Regions from separate parts of the Ensifer sp. ENS03 genome, predicted to be linked through region 2. Evidence: riboswitches for the same ligand, from Rfam matches in the RefSeq annotation. Region 2 holds a riboswitch; the other holds the start of a gene.

Region 1 (6,900 bases), on a different contig from region 2:
CGCCGAGCCTGACGACCTGATCGACACGATCGCCGAGAAGATCCGCATCGGCTACGTCCAGCTCACCCACGAGTTCGTCAATCCCGGCTGGCCGGCGGCAACGATCGCCAAGACCGTCAGGCAGTTTCGTCGGGCGCTCGACCGTACCGGCGTGAAGATCACCTCCGGCATGACCGGCCCCTATGGTCGGCTCAATCATTTCGGCCATCCGGACCCGGATGTCAGGCGCTACTATGTCGACTGGTTCAAGACCTTCGCCGATATCTCCGCCGAACTTGGCGCCTCGGGCATGGGCACGCAGTTCGCGATCTTCACGCTTCGCGATTACGACGACCCGTCGCGGCGCGAGGCGATGATGCGGATCGCCATCGACTGCTGGCGCGAAGTTGCCGAGCACGGCAAGGCGGCGGGGCTCTCCTATGTCTTCTGGGAGCCGATGTCGGTCGGGCGCGAGTTCGGCCACACGATCGAGGAATGCCGTGCGCTCGACCGGCGGCTCGCCGAAGCCCATTTGCCGATCCCGATGAAGATGATGGTCGATATCGACCACGGCGACGTCACCTCCGACAACCCCGACGACATCGATCCCTATGCCTGGGCGGCGGCTTTCCCTGAGCGCTCGCCGATCATCCACATCAAGCAATCCTCGATGAACAAGGGCGGCCATTGGCCGTTCACCGCCGCCTACAACCGCGACGGCCGCATCACGCCGGAGAAGCTGATCGGCGCAGTCAAGGCCGGTGGCGGCACCGACAACGAGATCTGCCTGGAGCTTTCCTTCCGCGAACGCGAGCCGACGGACCACAACGTCGTCGAGATGATCCGGGAGTCGGTCGAATTCTGGGAGCCGCATATCGATACGGGCTTCAATCGCACAGGAAAATCACACTGAAAGATCACAAAATCACGTTGTGCAAATTGAAATATCACAAATAGGTGTTATCTTCTCACGGTGAGCGTGGTCGAGGCTGCGCGTGATCGGGACCGAGACGATGAAGCCGGAAGACAGGCGACAGGCGATCATGGATGTGCTGATGGAGGCCGGAACGGCCTCCGTCGAAGACCTCTCATTGCGCTTCGGCGTCAGCAAGATGACAGTGCATCGCGACCTCGACGACCTCGAGCAGGCGGGCCTCTTGCGCAAGGTCCATGGCGGCGCCTCGATCCAGTCGAGCCCGCAATTCGAAAGCGATTTCCGCTACCGCGAGAAGATCGCCATCTCCGAAAAGCGGCGGATCGCCGAACATGCGGCGAGCCTGATCGAGCCGGGGCAGAGCATCCTCATCGACGACAGTTCGACCACCGGCGCGATCGCCGATTGCATCCGCGACATCCGGCCGCTGACGGTCATCACCAACAATCTCGGCGTGATCACCAGCCTCTCGGGTGCTGCGGGCATCACCGTCATCGCGCTCGGCGGCCAATACAACAAGAAGTTCAACGGCTTCTTCGGCATCGTCACCGACGAGGCGCTGCGGTCGCTGCGCGTCGATATCGCCTTTCTTTCCAGTTCTGCCATCGAAGGCACCACGGCCTTCCACCAGGACCAGGAGGTGGTGCAGGCCAAGCGCCTGATGGTGAAGGCGGCCAAGCGCAAATACCTCTTAGTGGACCACGACAAATTCGGGCGCTCTGCGCTCCATTTCCTGACCGGGCTCGATTCTTTCGACGCGGTGCTGACCGGCGCTGAAGTTTCGGCCGAACATGCTGCACCGCTCGAAGAGGCAGGCATCCGGCTGGTCAGGATCGACAATCTCAAGGAGAAAGCATGAGCAAGTCAGGCCTTTGGGTCGGCACCAGCTGGAAGATGAACAAGACGCTTGCCGAGGCGATGGTCTTTGCCGACGGCCTGGCGGCTGCCGACGCATCACGGGACGAGCGGATCCAGCGCTTTGTCATTCCGCCGTTCACGGCGGTGCGTGAGGTCAAGGCGCGACTTTCCGGCACCAGCGTCAAGGTCGGCGCGCAGAACATGCATTGGGACGATGCCGGCGCCTGGACCGGCGAGGTGTCGCCGCCGATGCTTGCGGATTGCAACCTCGATGTGGTCGAGCTCGGCCACAGCGAGCGGCGCGAGCATTTCGGCGAGACTGACCGCACCCTCGGCCTGAAGACGGCAGCCGCCGTGCGCCATGGTCTGGCGCCGCTGATCTGCATCGGCGAGACGCTTTCCGAGCGCGAAGCGGGCGAGGCGGATCAGGTGCTGAAGCGCCAGGTCGAAGGCGCGCTGGCACTTCTCGAAGGCGCGGCGAAGAAGGCGACGATCCTGCTGGCCTACGAGCCGGTCTGGGCAATCGGCGTCAACGGCATTCCGGCGACGGCTGACTATGCCGACGAGCGCCACAAGCGCATCGCAGAGGTGGCGGAAGCCGCCCTCGGCCGTCGCGTGCCGGTGCTCTACGGCGGCAGCGTCAATCCCGGCAATTGCGAAGAACTGATCACCCAGGCGCATATCGACGGCCTCTTCATCGGCCGCTCCGCCTGGGACGTCACTGGCTATCTCGACATTCTGCAGCGTGTCGCCAAGGCGATCTGAGCCCCCAGCCGTTGCAGCTCAAGAAGAAGGAAAGGAACAATCATGAAGATTGCAATCGGAGCCGACAGCGCCGGCAAGCCCCTGCTGGATGTCATTGCCGCCCATCTCGGTGGCCGCAGCGACGTGGAAGTCGTGGATCTCAGCCAGTCCGGCTTCTATGCGGACCTCGCACAGAACCTGGCGCAGCAGGTTGTCGAGGGCAAGCATGACCGCGGCATCCTGTTCTGCGGTACCGGCATCGGTGTATGCATCTCGGCCAACAAGGTGCCGGGCATCCGCGCGGCGCTGACGCACGACACCTATTCGGCCGAGCGGGCCGCCAAGTCGAACAACGCCCAGATCATCACCATGGGCGCCCGCGTCATCGGTCCGGAGCTTGCAAAGTCGATCGTCGACACCTGGCTCGCGTCCGAGTTCGACCCGAACGGCTCTTCGGCCGGCAATGTCGAGGCGATCAATCGCCTGGATGCCGCAAGAGCCGGTTGAGGAAAGGGGCGGGCGGCTTGCCGTCTGCATCCGGTTCCCGGTTCAAGGCCTACCTTATCTCGCGATGCCGTTGATCCTCCCTCAGGCATCGTGACGACGCGCCCGGCAGCGATGCCGGGCGTTTTCATGTCCGGTCTCCCGCTTCGCCTTGACGAAGCTTCTGCAAATATTTGAATATTCTTGCGGATCGTCAATTGAAGGGCGTAGCCGCATGAGTGAAACCACCCCGACCGAGCCGCATCAAAGCGCGCACCACCATGTGGCGCGCATGAGCGGTCGCGACACGCATGAACATCACAGGACGGCGACGACGCTCGAACTCTTGTTCGACCTGACCTTCGTCATCGCCTTTAGCCTGGCGGCTTCGCAGCTTGCTCATTTCCTGGCCGAAGGGCACTTCTTTTCCGGCCTCTTCGGCTTCGCGCTTGCGACCTTCTCCATCTGCTGGGCCTGGATCAATTTCAGCTGGTTTGCCTCCGCCTACGACACGGACGACTGGGTCTTCCGCATCGTCACCATGGTGCAGATGCTCGGCGTGCTGATCCTTGCGATCGGCCTGCCGCCGATGTTCGAATCGATCGACAAGGGTGAGCATCTCGACAACGGCATCATGGTGCTCGGCTATGTCGTCATGCGGGTGGCAATGCTCTTCCAATGGCTGCGCGCCAGCCGGCAGAACCCGGCACGACGGGATGCCTGCATGGCCTATGTCAAAGCAATCAGCCTCGCCCAGCTCGGCTGGGTCGTTCTGATCTTCTTCGATTTCTCGCTGCTGGTGACCTTCGTCATGGTCGTGGGGCTGACGGCGATCGAGATGGTCGGCCCCTATGTCGCCGAGATGCGCTACGGCGGAACGCCCTGGCATGCCCATCACATCGCCGAGCGCTACGGGCTGCTCGCGATCATCGCGCTTGGGGAAGGGGTGGTCGGCACGGTCGCCTCAATCTCCGCCGTGGTCGAAGGGCAGGGCTGGAACCTCGATGTCGCGCTCGTCTGCCTCGCCGGTACGGGGCTCACCTTCGGCATGTGGTGGATCTATTTTCTGCTGCCGAGCGCCGAGATCCTGCACCGGCACCGTCAAAAACGCTCCTTCGTCTGGGGCTACGGCCACATGCCGATCTTCGCCTCGATTGTCGCGACTGGCGCCGGCCTGCATGTGGCGGCCTATTACATCGAGCACAAGGCGCATATCGGCTCGGTCGCAACGGTGCTGACCGTTGCGGTGCCCGTCGCGTGCTACATCGGGCTGCTCTATGCGATGTACGCCTATCTTATGCAGCAGGTGGAGCGGTTGCATCTCTGGCTGCTCGCGGGCACGGCAGTGGTGCTGGCCGCGTCAGTGGTCGCGGCCATGGCCGGGCTCGACATGGCCAAGTGCCTGATCATCCTGATGCTCGCGCCCGTCGTCACCATCGTCGGCTACGAGGTGGCGGGGCACCGGCACCGCGTGGCGGCACTGGATCGCAGCCTGCGCAAGAACGAGGCCGCGCATTGATTTTGCGAGTCGAAACAGTGCGTTGCCGGCTCAAGCTGGTGAGCCGATTCAGGTGGTTCAGAGGTTGATTCAAGCGCAGCGTTCGGCGCTGTTCGCCCCTGCCGCTGCCCCCTCACGCGAGCCTTCTCCCCGCAGGCGGGGAGAGGGAACGAGAACCGCCTCGGAGTTTGTGATGGACCCGGGTGGAAGGCCGTTCTCGGTAGCCCCGGGGAAAGAGTTTGCGCGACAAGGGTGCCGCTTGTGTCCTTCTCCCCGCCCGCGGGGAGAAGGTGGCCGGCAGGCCGGATGAGGGGCATTCCCCTCACCGGGCGGATGAGGGGCGAGCCTACCTCAACCGCATCTCGCGGATCAGGCGTTGACGAGCGCCAGCTTGGCGCGGGCGTCGAGGATCTGGGCGCAGGCGTTGGCCGCCTCCGTACCCTTGATAACGAAGTGCTCGCGGAAGAAGGCGATCAGCGGTTCGCTTTCCTGGAAATTGTGCGGCGTCAGTACGGCGGAAAGCACCGGCACATTGGTGTCGAGTTGCACGCGCATCATGCCGTCGAGCACGGTGCCGGCGACGAAATCGTGGCGGTAGATGCCGCCGTCGACGACGAAGGCGGTGCCGAGGATCGCGGCATAGCGGCCGGTCTTGGCCAGCGTCTGCGCATGCAGCGGGATTTCGAGCGCGCCGGGTACGTCGAAGATCTCGACGTCGGCTGCCGAGCCGCCAAGCTTCGTCCATTGCGTGACGAAGGCATCGACGCAGCGGTCGACGATATCGGCATGCCAGCGGGCACGAACGATCGCGATCTTGGCGGCGGGGTGGGAAAGAATGGTCATGGTCTCAAGCCTTTCAGGGTTTGGCGTTTTCCAATGATCCCGTCGGGCGAACATGCATGCGCGCGAGGTCCCGTCGCGGGGACCCACGTTGCTGCTTGCTCTCTTCCATCCGGACTGTGACCGTCGGCTCCGGAATCTGACCGGATCTGCTGACCCCCAGGGTAAAACCCTGAGGCGCTCGCGGGCTTCGGCCTTTCGGCCGCTACCGCCGGTGGGGAATTTCGCCCCGCCCTGAGAACAACGCGACTATATAGCGCGACCGCGCGCGGTCAAACGCACGGTGCGACGAAAATGCCGGAAATCACGACAGAATTTTGCTTGTCCGGTGGGTGCTCGAAAAACTCATTCTCCTTCCGGCAGTTTCGTACTAGCTAAGCCGAGGTGATCTGCAGGGTTGTTTGACTGTCGGTGGTGGCTGCATCACCTGTGGAAAGCTTGAATAACAGGCGTGAGATTTCAACGCTCCCTCATCTGGGGATGACGAGCCAGAAACCTCTTGCGCACCCAAGACGATTCATAGTTACTGCGAAGCAGAAGCAGCCTTCATCAATTTTTCTTTTGGTGACAGCAAAGGCGCTCCGATTGGCAAAACTCCCGAAGAAACCCGACAATGAGCATCTCAAGCTAAAGCTTTGGGTTGTTGAGGCATCCGCGATTGGCCGGTATCCCATCACGTGTGTCTTCGTCATCGCATTACTGTTTATGTGTGGCAAGGCGTTCGGGATTTGGTGAGGCGTTATGCGCGCAGTTCGTCGTCTTCGGCAGAAAGTGCCCGTCTGGCCCAATGGAGGAGGGCATCGCGATCGTCGAGGCAGTCGATCGGGGCTTCGTAGAAGCGGTGCACGACGACCGTCTTTCCGGCTTTCTGATAGGTGAAGGGCTGGCAGCTCTCGGCCACCAGTGCCTGCTTCAGCGCCTGGTCGACGCGAAAATAGAGGCGGTCCTTGATGCTGACGGCAAAACGCTTGTCGGCGACGAGGTAGGCCCAGCCGCCGAAGAAGCAGTCGATCTGGACGGGCCCGAGATCGGAGAGTTCATCCTGGATATGCCTGACGAAGGCACTCGGCTCGGCCTTGGCCATAATCACATCCTCGTTCGTGGCCGACGGATGGCGCAGCACTACGCTGCGCCATCTTAGCTAGCACTATTCGCGAATGACTAGCAGGTCCTTGGCGGCAAAGCGCAGCGTGACGTTGTCGCCGGAAACCGGCGGGGCCACACCCGGATTGTTGAACATGTCGAAGGAGATGACGTCGCCGCCGACGCGAAGGCGCGTGCGGATGACCGAGCCGAGGAAGCTCGTCGAGACGACCTCGCCCGCAAGCGACGTGTCGCCCGTGGCGCCCTCGGCGATCGAGCCCGCTTCGGGACGAAGCGCCAGCGAAATGCTGTCGCCGCCCTTCATGCCGGCAATCGGATCCTTCAGCGCGATCTGCTGGTTGCCGATCGTGACGGCACCCGCGGCCGGGTCCGCGACCTTGCCTTCGATGATGCTGAGCGTGCCGACGAAGGAGGCGACGAAACGCGTTGACGGCGTGTTGTAGATCTCGAAGGGGGTGCC
Region 2 (6,900 bases):
ACCGGCAACCTGCGCGACGTGATGAAGGAATCGATTTCCGCGGCGGCTTCTTATGTCCGCTCGCGCGCAATCGACTTCGGCATCGAACCGCCGCTGTTCGACAAGCGTGACATCCACGTGCACGTACCGGAAGGTGCGACGCCGAAGGATGGCCCGTCGGCCGGCGTCGCGATGGCAACCACGATCGTGTCGATCATGACCGGCATCCCGATCTCCAAGGATGTTGCAATGACCGGCGAGATCACGCTGCGCGGCCGCGTGCTGCCGATCGGCGGTCTGAAAGAGAAGCTCCTGGCAGCGCTGCGGGGCGGCATCAAGAAGGTGCTGATCCCGGAAGAGAACGCCAAGGATCTCGCCGAGATCCCGGACAACGTGAAGAACGCGCTCGAAATCATCCCGGTTTCGCGGGTGGGCGAAGTGCTCGAACACGCTCTGGTGCGCATGCCGGAACCGATCGATTGGGACCCGGCAAACGAGCCGGCAACCGTAGCACCGGTTGATTCGCAGGACGAAGCAGGCTCCTCCGTCGCCCACTGACGGGGGTTTGAAAATGGGTGCAGCCGGCTCGCGCGGCGCTCATTTTGCAGAAAAATTGGGAAGACCGGCCATTGGCCGGTCTTTTTTGTTGTAAAAGCGCCCTGCAAGCCTTGCATTCCAAGGGATTAGGCGCAATTGGGAAAGGCAAGACGCGGGCGAAGCGCAAGCCGCCGCGCCTTAAAACACAGTCGTTTCGAACCAATCTGAAAGGGGTGGAAACATGAACAAAAATGAGCTCGTGTCTGCCGTTGCTGAGAAGGCCGGACTTTCCAAGACCGACGCATCTTCTGCAGTTGATGCAGTTTTCGAGACCATCCAGGCTGAGCTGAAGAACGGCGGCGACATTCGCCTGGTCGGCTTCGGCAACTTCTCGGTTTCGCGCCGCGAAGCCTCGAAGGGCCGTAACCCGTCCACGGGTGCGGAAGTTGACATCCCGGCACGCAACGTGCCGAAGTTCACGGCCGGCAAGGGCCTGAAGGATGCCGTCAACGGCTGATGAGATTTGCTTGGCGGCCGGACACGAGGCCGGCAGTCCAGGTATTCGAGGGTTCGGCGCAAGCCGGACCCTTTCGCATTTTGGGGGCAGCCCTTGCGGGTGTCCGTCATTTGCTCTAGGGCTTGCCCATTCTCAGGGCGGGGTGAAAGTCCCCACCGGCGGTAAGGGCATGACAGCGCGGCGTCTTGGAGACGCGCGAAGGTGGCCCAAGCCCGCGAGCGCCTTTCCTCGATTTTTGGGGAGAGGGTCAGCAGATCCGGTGCAACTCCGGAGCCGACGGTCATAGTCCGGATGAAAGAGAATGGTCGCTGACACGAAGGGCAGGGATGCCCGGCGTCGTGCCGTGCGCTCATGCGTCCTGATTTGTGTTTGGTCCGCTTTCAGGGTGCATGACATGAATCAGACTTCCCTCGGCTTTTCCTCCTCGCGCGCCATGGCCGGAGCCGGCTTCATGGTGTTGGCCGGGATCGCTTTCGCCGGCCTCAATGTCGTCACCCAATGGCTGACGATGAAGCTCGGTTTTCCAGCCACCGCCATGGCGTTCTGGCAATATGCCTTCGCCTTCCTCTTCTCACTGCCGTTTCTGCGACGCGTCGGGCTGTCGGCCATGCGCACCGACTATCCCTGGCGTCACGTCGCGCGCGTGGTGTTGGCCGCCTTCGGTGTGGGGGCCTGGGTCTCCGGTCTGGCGCACGTGCCGATCTGGCAGGCGATCGCGCTGGTCATGACCTCGCCGTTCTTCATCATCCTCGGCGCCCGCCTGTTTCTCGGCGAACGCGTCGGCGCGGCGCGCTGGGCCGCAACCGCGGTCGGTTTCGCCGGGGCGATGATTATTCTCGAACCGTGGTCGGACAGCTTCAGCTGGGCCGCCCTTTTGCCGATCCTGTCGGCGCTGTTGTGGGGCGCTTCGTCGCTCATCACCAAGAGCCTCACAAGTCTCGAGCGCCCCGAAACGATCACCGTATGGCTGCTTGTGCTTCTGACGCCGATCAACGGCGCCATCGCGCTTTCGGCCGGCTTCACCATGCCGGATGGGACAGCACTCGGCTTCCTGCTGCTCGCCGGGATACTGACCGTAGTCGCACAATATCTGCTGACGCTCGCCTATACTGTTGCCGACGCTGCCTACGTGCAGCCCTTCGACGATCTGAAGCTGCCGCTTAACGTCTTTGCGGGCTGGCTGGTCTTCGGTTACGCGCCGACAGGATATCTTTGGGTCGGCGCAGTGCTGATCCTTGGCGCCTCGCTGTTCATCATGCGCAACGAGATGCGGCGCGAGCGCGCCGCGCCTGCAACCGGAACGGTGTAAAACCCAAGCGTTGTCATTCGGCTGTCATCGGCATCGCGCAGAACCCCCATGTTTTCAGTGTTCGCACATGGGGGATTTCATGACCATCACTTCGCGCGTGACCGCGCTTGCGGCCGTTCTTCTTGCATCCGCAGCATTTCCTGCGGCGGCCGAGCCCGTCTTCAACCGCATTGCATCCTTTGCTGTTGCCGATAACCTGCCGGAAGGCGATGCGCGCAAGGCGCCGACATCTGCCGAAATCATCACGGCCAGCGAAGACGGCAACACGCTTGTCTATTCCGACAGCCCCGGCAAGCGCGTCGGCCTGATCGACATCAACGATGCCAAGGCGCCGAAGGCAGCCGGCACGGTCTCTTTTGACGGCGAGCCGACCTCGGTCACCATCGCCGGTGCAAAGGCACTCGTCGCGGTCAACACGCGCGAAAGCTTCGTCAAGCCTTCGGGGCTTCTTGCGATCGTCGATCTGGCCTCGAAGAAAGTCGATGCGACCTGCGATCTCGGCGGCCAGCCGGATTCGATCGCCGTCAACAAGGACCGCACGCTGGCGGCCATCGCCATCGAGAACGAGCGCGATGAAGAGCTGAACGACGGCAAGATCCCGCAGATGCCGGCCGGCGACCTCGTCATCTTGTCGTTGAAGGATGGTGTTGCCGATTGCGGTTCGCTGAAGCGCGTGACGCTGACCGGTCTTGCCGAAATCGCCGGTGAAGACCCGGAGCCGGAATTCGTTTCCTTCAACGGCAAGGACGAGATCGCGCTGACGCTGCAGGAGAACAACCACATCGTCATCATCGACGGCAAGACGGGAACGGTGAAGACGCATTTCTCTGCCGGCACGGTCGACCTCAAGAACATCGACACCAAGCGCAACGGCGCGATTGCCTTCAAGGACGAGCAGCCGGGCCGCAAACGCGAGCCCGACGCGGTGAAGTGGCTCGACGACCACCGCATCGTCGTTGCCAACGAAGGCGACTATGAAGGCGGTTCGCGCGGTTTCACGATCTTCGACACCACCGGCAAGGTGCTCTTCGAATCGGGCGCGAGCTTGGAGCATGCGATCGCCGCCATCGGCCACTATCCGGAGAAGCGCTCTTCGGCCAAGGGCGTTGAGCCCGAGGGCCTGGAAGCGGCGAAGTTCGGTGACGACAACCTGTTCTTCGTTCTGTCCGAGCGTGCCTCGATCGTCGGCGTCTACAAGGATACGGGCGCCGAGCCTGAGTTGCTGCAGCTCCTGCCGTCGGGCATCTCGCCGGAAGGCGCCGTCGCGATCCCCGCGCGCAATCTCTTTGCGACCGCAAACGAAGTCGATCTCGTCGAGGACGGCGGCGCGCGCTCGCACGTGATGATCTATGAGCGTGCCGAGGGCGAAGCGGTCTATCCGCAGATCCGCTCCGCCGAGAAGGATGGCTTGCCGATCGGCTTCGGCGCACTCTCCGGTCTCGCCGCCGTCGCCGACAAGCCCGGCTTCCTGCGCGCCGTCAACGATTCGGTCTACTCGTCGCAGCCCACGATCTTCACCATCGATGCCACCCAGAAGCCGGCGCTGATCACCGAAGCGCTCGCCATCACCCGCGATGGCGCACCGGCGCAGAAGCTCGACATCGAAGGCATCGCCAATGACGGGGAAGGGGGCTTCTGGCTCGCGTCGGAAGGCAACTCCGACAAGCTCTACAGCCACGCGATCTTCCACGTGAACAAGAAGGGCGAGATCAAGAAGGAAATCGCCCTGCCGGAAGCGCTGCGTGCCGGCGAAACCCGCTTTGGCTTCGAAGGCATCACCGTTGTCGGCGAAGGCGACGAGCAGACGCTGTGGATGGCGGTTCAGCGCGAATGGAAGGATGACGAGAAGGGCTTCGTCAAGCTCGTCTCCTACAACCTGAAGAGCGAAGAATGGGGCGCCGTGCGCTACCCACTCGAAAAGGCCGGTGACGGCTGGGTTGGTCTGTCGGAAATTTCCGTCCACGGCGACTATGCCTATGTCATCGAGCGCGACAACCTGATCGGTCAGGCTGCCAAGCTGAAGAAGATCTATCGCGTTGCGCTCTCGGAACTGAAGCCAGCTGCCCTTGGCGGTGAACTGCCCGTCGTCAAGAAGGAAGAGGTTCGTGATCTCATTCCGGAACTGAAGGCGCTGAATGGCTACGTCGTCGACAAGGTCGAAGGCTTCACCGTCGATGCCGCCGGCAACGGCTATGTCGTCACCGACAATGACGGCGTCGACGACTCCTCTGGCGAAACCCTGTTCTTCTCCATTGGCGCCATCAACGCGATGTAAGCGTTACCGCCCGGAGAAAACGGGAGAGGCCGGGACATGACGTCCCGGCCTCTTTCTGTTTCGGCACTTGTGATTTGCGACGAGCGAGAACGCTCCTAGCGGGCGATCGCGATCTGCGCTGCCTCTTCGGCCTCATCCTTGCGCTTGCGGATCTCGTCCGTCCGGTCGACCAGCTTGCCGACGATATCAAAGAGCGCGTCGAGTTCTTCGTCGTCGAGGGCCGAGAAGATCTCCTCGAGCAGCTGCTTGCGCGGGTGCTCTGCGGCTTCCAGTACGACGCGGCCCGTTTCGGTGATCGAGACGATCTTGGCGCGCCGGTCTTCAGGATCGGGCTTGCGCATGACCAGGCGGTCACGCTCCAGGCCGTCGATCGCTTCGGTGACGGTGCGCGGCGCGAAGTTCAGCGCGCAGGCGATGTCGGTCGAACGACAGGGGCCGAGCTTGCTGAGGAAGAAGAGGAACTTGCTGCGCGCCAGCGACACGCCTTCCTCGGTCATCGATTCGTTCACCAGCCGGTGAACCCGGTGGTAAAGCTCGAACAGTCTATCGGAAACTTCAAATGTCTTCTTCATGATCGTCGCTGGAATTTCATGAGGTGCCATGTGAAATGGCAGTAACATTAGTGATAGTTATAATTGCCGCATTTGTCGACACAAACCTCCGGCGTTTCACGGTAACTCCATTGCCGACAAAGAAACGGCCGCCATTTCTGGCGGCCGTTTCACTCGATGTGGCAAGAAATTCTCGCGACAGGCGACCGTTTGCGCGTCACACGACTTGCGCGTCGCCTCCGATCGCGATCAGGCGGCCCAGCGCGCGCCGTTGGTCGACTGGGCGTAGCCGTGACCGCCAGCCTCGGCGAGCGTGAAGCGCGCGATCAGTTCGCGCAGACGGCCGGCTTCCTGGGCAAGCGTCGCGCTTGCCGCATTGGCTTCCTCGACCATCGCCGCGTTCTGCTGGGTGACCTGGTCCATCTGGTTGACTGCCGTATTGACCTCGGAGAGCCCGGCGGACTGTTCCTGTGCCGAGACGGCGATCGCGTCCATATGCTGGTTGATCGTGACGATGAAGCCTTCGATCGTGCGCAGAGCCTCGCCGGTTTCGCGCACGAGACGGACGCCGCTTTCGACTTCAACGGCGGAGTTGCGGATCAGATCCTTGATCTCCTTGGCCGCGTTGGCCGAGCGCTGGGCAAGCTCGCGCACTTCCTGGGCGACGACGGCGAAACCCTTACCGGCATCACCGGCACGCGCTGCTTCGACGCCGGCGTTGAGCGCCAGCAGGTTGGTCTGGAAAGCGATCTCGTCGATGACGCCGATGATGTTGGAGATCTGGCTCGACGAATGCTCGATGCGGCCCATCGCATCGACTGCGCCCGACACGATCGCGCCAGACTTGCGGGCACTTTCGTTGGCCTGGCCGGCAACGCTGCGGGCCTCGTGGGTGCGCTTTGACGAATTGCCGACATTGACGGTGATCTGGTCGAGTGCTGCCGCCGTTTCTTCCAGCGACGCTGCCTGCTGCTCGGTCCGGCGCGACAGGTCGTCGGCGCTCTGGCTGACTTCACGGGCACCGCTGTCGATGTTGCCCGATGCTGACGAGACGGCGGCAAGCGTGTCGGCGAGCTGGGCGACAGCCTGGTTCAGGTCGTGACGCAGTTGCTCGAAATCGGGCGAGAAGGGTTCGTTGAGCTGGAAGGCGAGATCGCCCGAAGCAAGGCGGCGCAGGCCGCTCGCAAGACCGGCGGTGGCTTCCTGAAGGCGGCGCTGGGCTGCTGCTTCCGCTTCTTCCGTCACGCGCAGACGCTCGGCTTCCGCCTTGGCGCGCTGTGTCTGGGCGTCGGCTTCGAGATGCTGATTGGCGATCGCCGCCTGGCGGAAGACCTCGACTGCACGGGCCATCTCGCCGATTTCGTCCTTGCGGGCGCCATAGGGGATGCTGCTGTCGGTGTCACCTTCGGCAAGGCGTGCCATCGAGCGGGTGATGATCTGGATCGGGCGAGCGATGCCGCGCACGGCATAGAGGATGGCGCCGAGCACGATGACGGCGGCAAGGGCGATGACGCCGATCTCGATCATGCGGATCTGGTCATGCGTGGCCGAGCTTGCGGCAACGGCGGCATCCGCGCCGGCGAGGTTCAGCGCCCGCATTTCCTTGATCGCCTCGTCGACCTTGCCTTCGGTCTCGCGCATCTCGACCTTGAAGACGCTCTGCGCCTTCATGTTCTCGAGGTTGTTGGAGAGCTTGACCATGCCTTCGGCGACGGAGAGATAGGCCTGATAG

The links. Region 2 has a riboswitch for FMN ahead of IB263_RS06500 (DMT family transporter). Riboswitches for the same ligand answer to the same signal wherever they lie in the genome.
Region 1: linked by a shared signal. The riboswitch ahead of IB263_RS10565 (6,7-dimethyl-8-ribityllumazine synthase) and the one ahead of IB263_RS06500 (DMT family transporter) in region 2 are both predicted to bind FMN.

Annotation. Positions count from the first base shown of each region.
Region 1 covers NZ_JACVAV010000002.1:785,119-792,018, reverse strand. Annotated here, with positions in the region: gene IB263_RS10590 (TIM barrel protein) at 1-892, shown strand, start outside; gene IB263_RS10585 (DeoR/GlpR family DNA-binding transcription regulator) at 993-1,772, shown strand; gene IB263_RS10580 (triose-phosphate isomerase) at 1,769-2,536, shown strand; gene IB263_RS10575 (RpiB/LacA/LacB family sugar-phosphate isomerase) at 2,579-3,022, shown strand; gene IB263_RS10570 (low temperature requirement protein A) at 3,234-4,517, shown strand; gene IB263_RS10565 (6,7-dimethyl-8-ribityllumazine synthase) at 4,866-5,339, opposite strand; FMN riboswitch at 5,433-5,582, opposite strand; gene IB263_RS10560 (TfoX/Sxy family protein) at 6,076-6,420, opposite strand; gene IB263_RS10555 (ABC transporter ATP-binding protein) at 6,484-6,900, opposite strand, start outside.
Region 2 covers NZ_JACVAV010000001.1:1,323,808-1,330,707, forward strand. Annotated here, with positions in the region: gene lon (endopeptidase La) at 1-537, shown strand, start outside; gene hupB (DNA-binding protein HupB) at 758-1,033, shown strand; FMN riboswitch at 1,158-1,340, shown strand; gene IB263_RS06500 (DMT family transporter) at 1,428-2,342, shown strand; gene IB263_RS06505 (esterase-like activity of phytase family protein) at 2,410-4,617, shown strand; gene IB263_RS06510 (MarR family winged helix-turn-helix transcriptional regulator) at 4,713-5,189, opposite strand; gene IB263_RS06515 (methyl-accepting chemotaxis protein) at 5,418-6,900, opposite strand, start outside.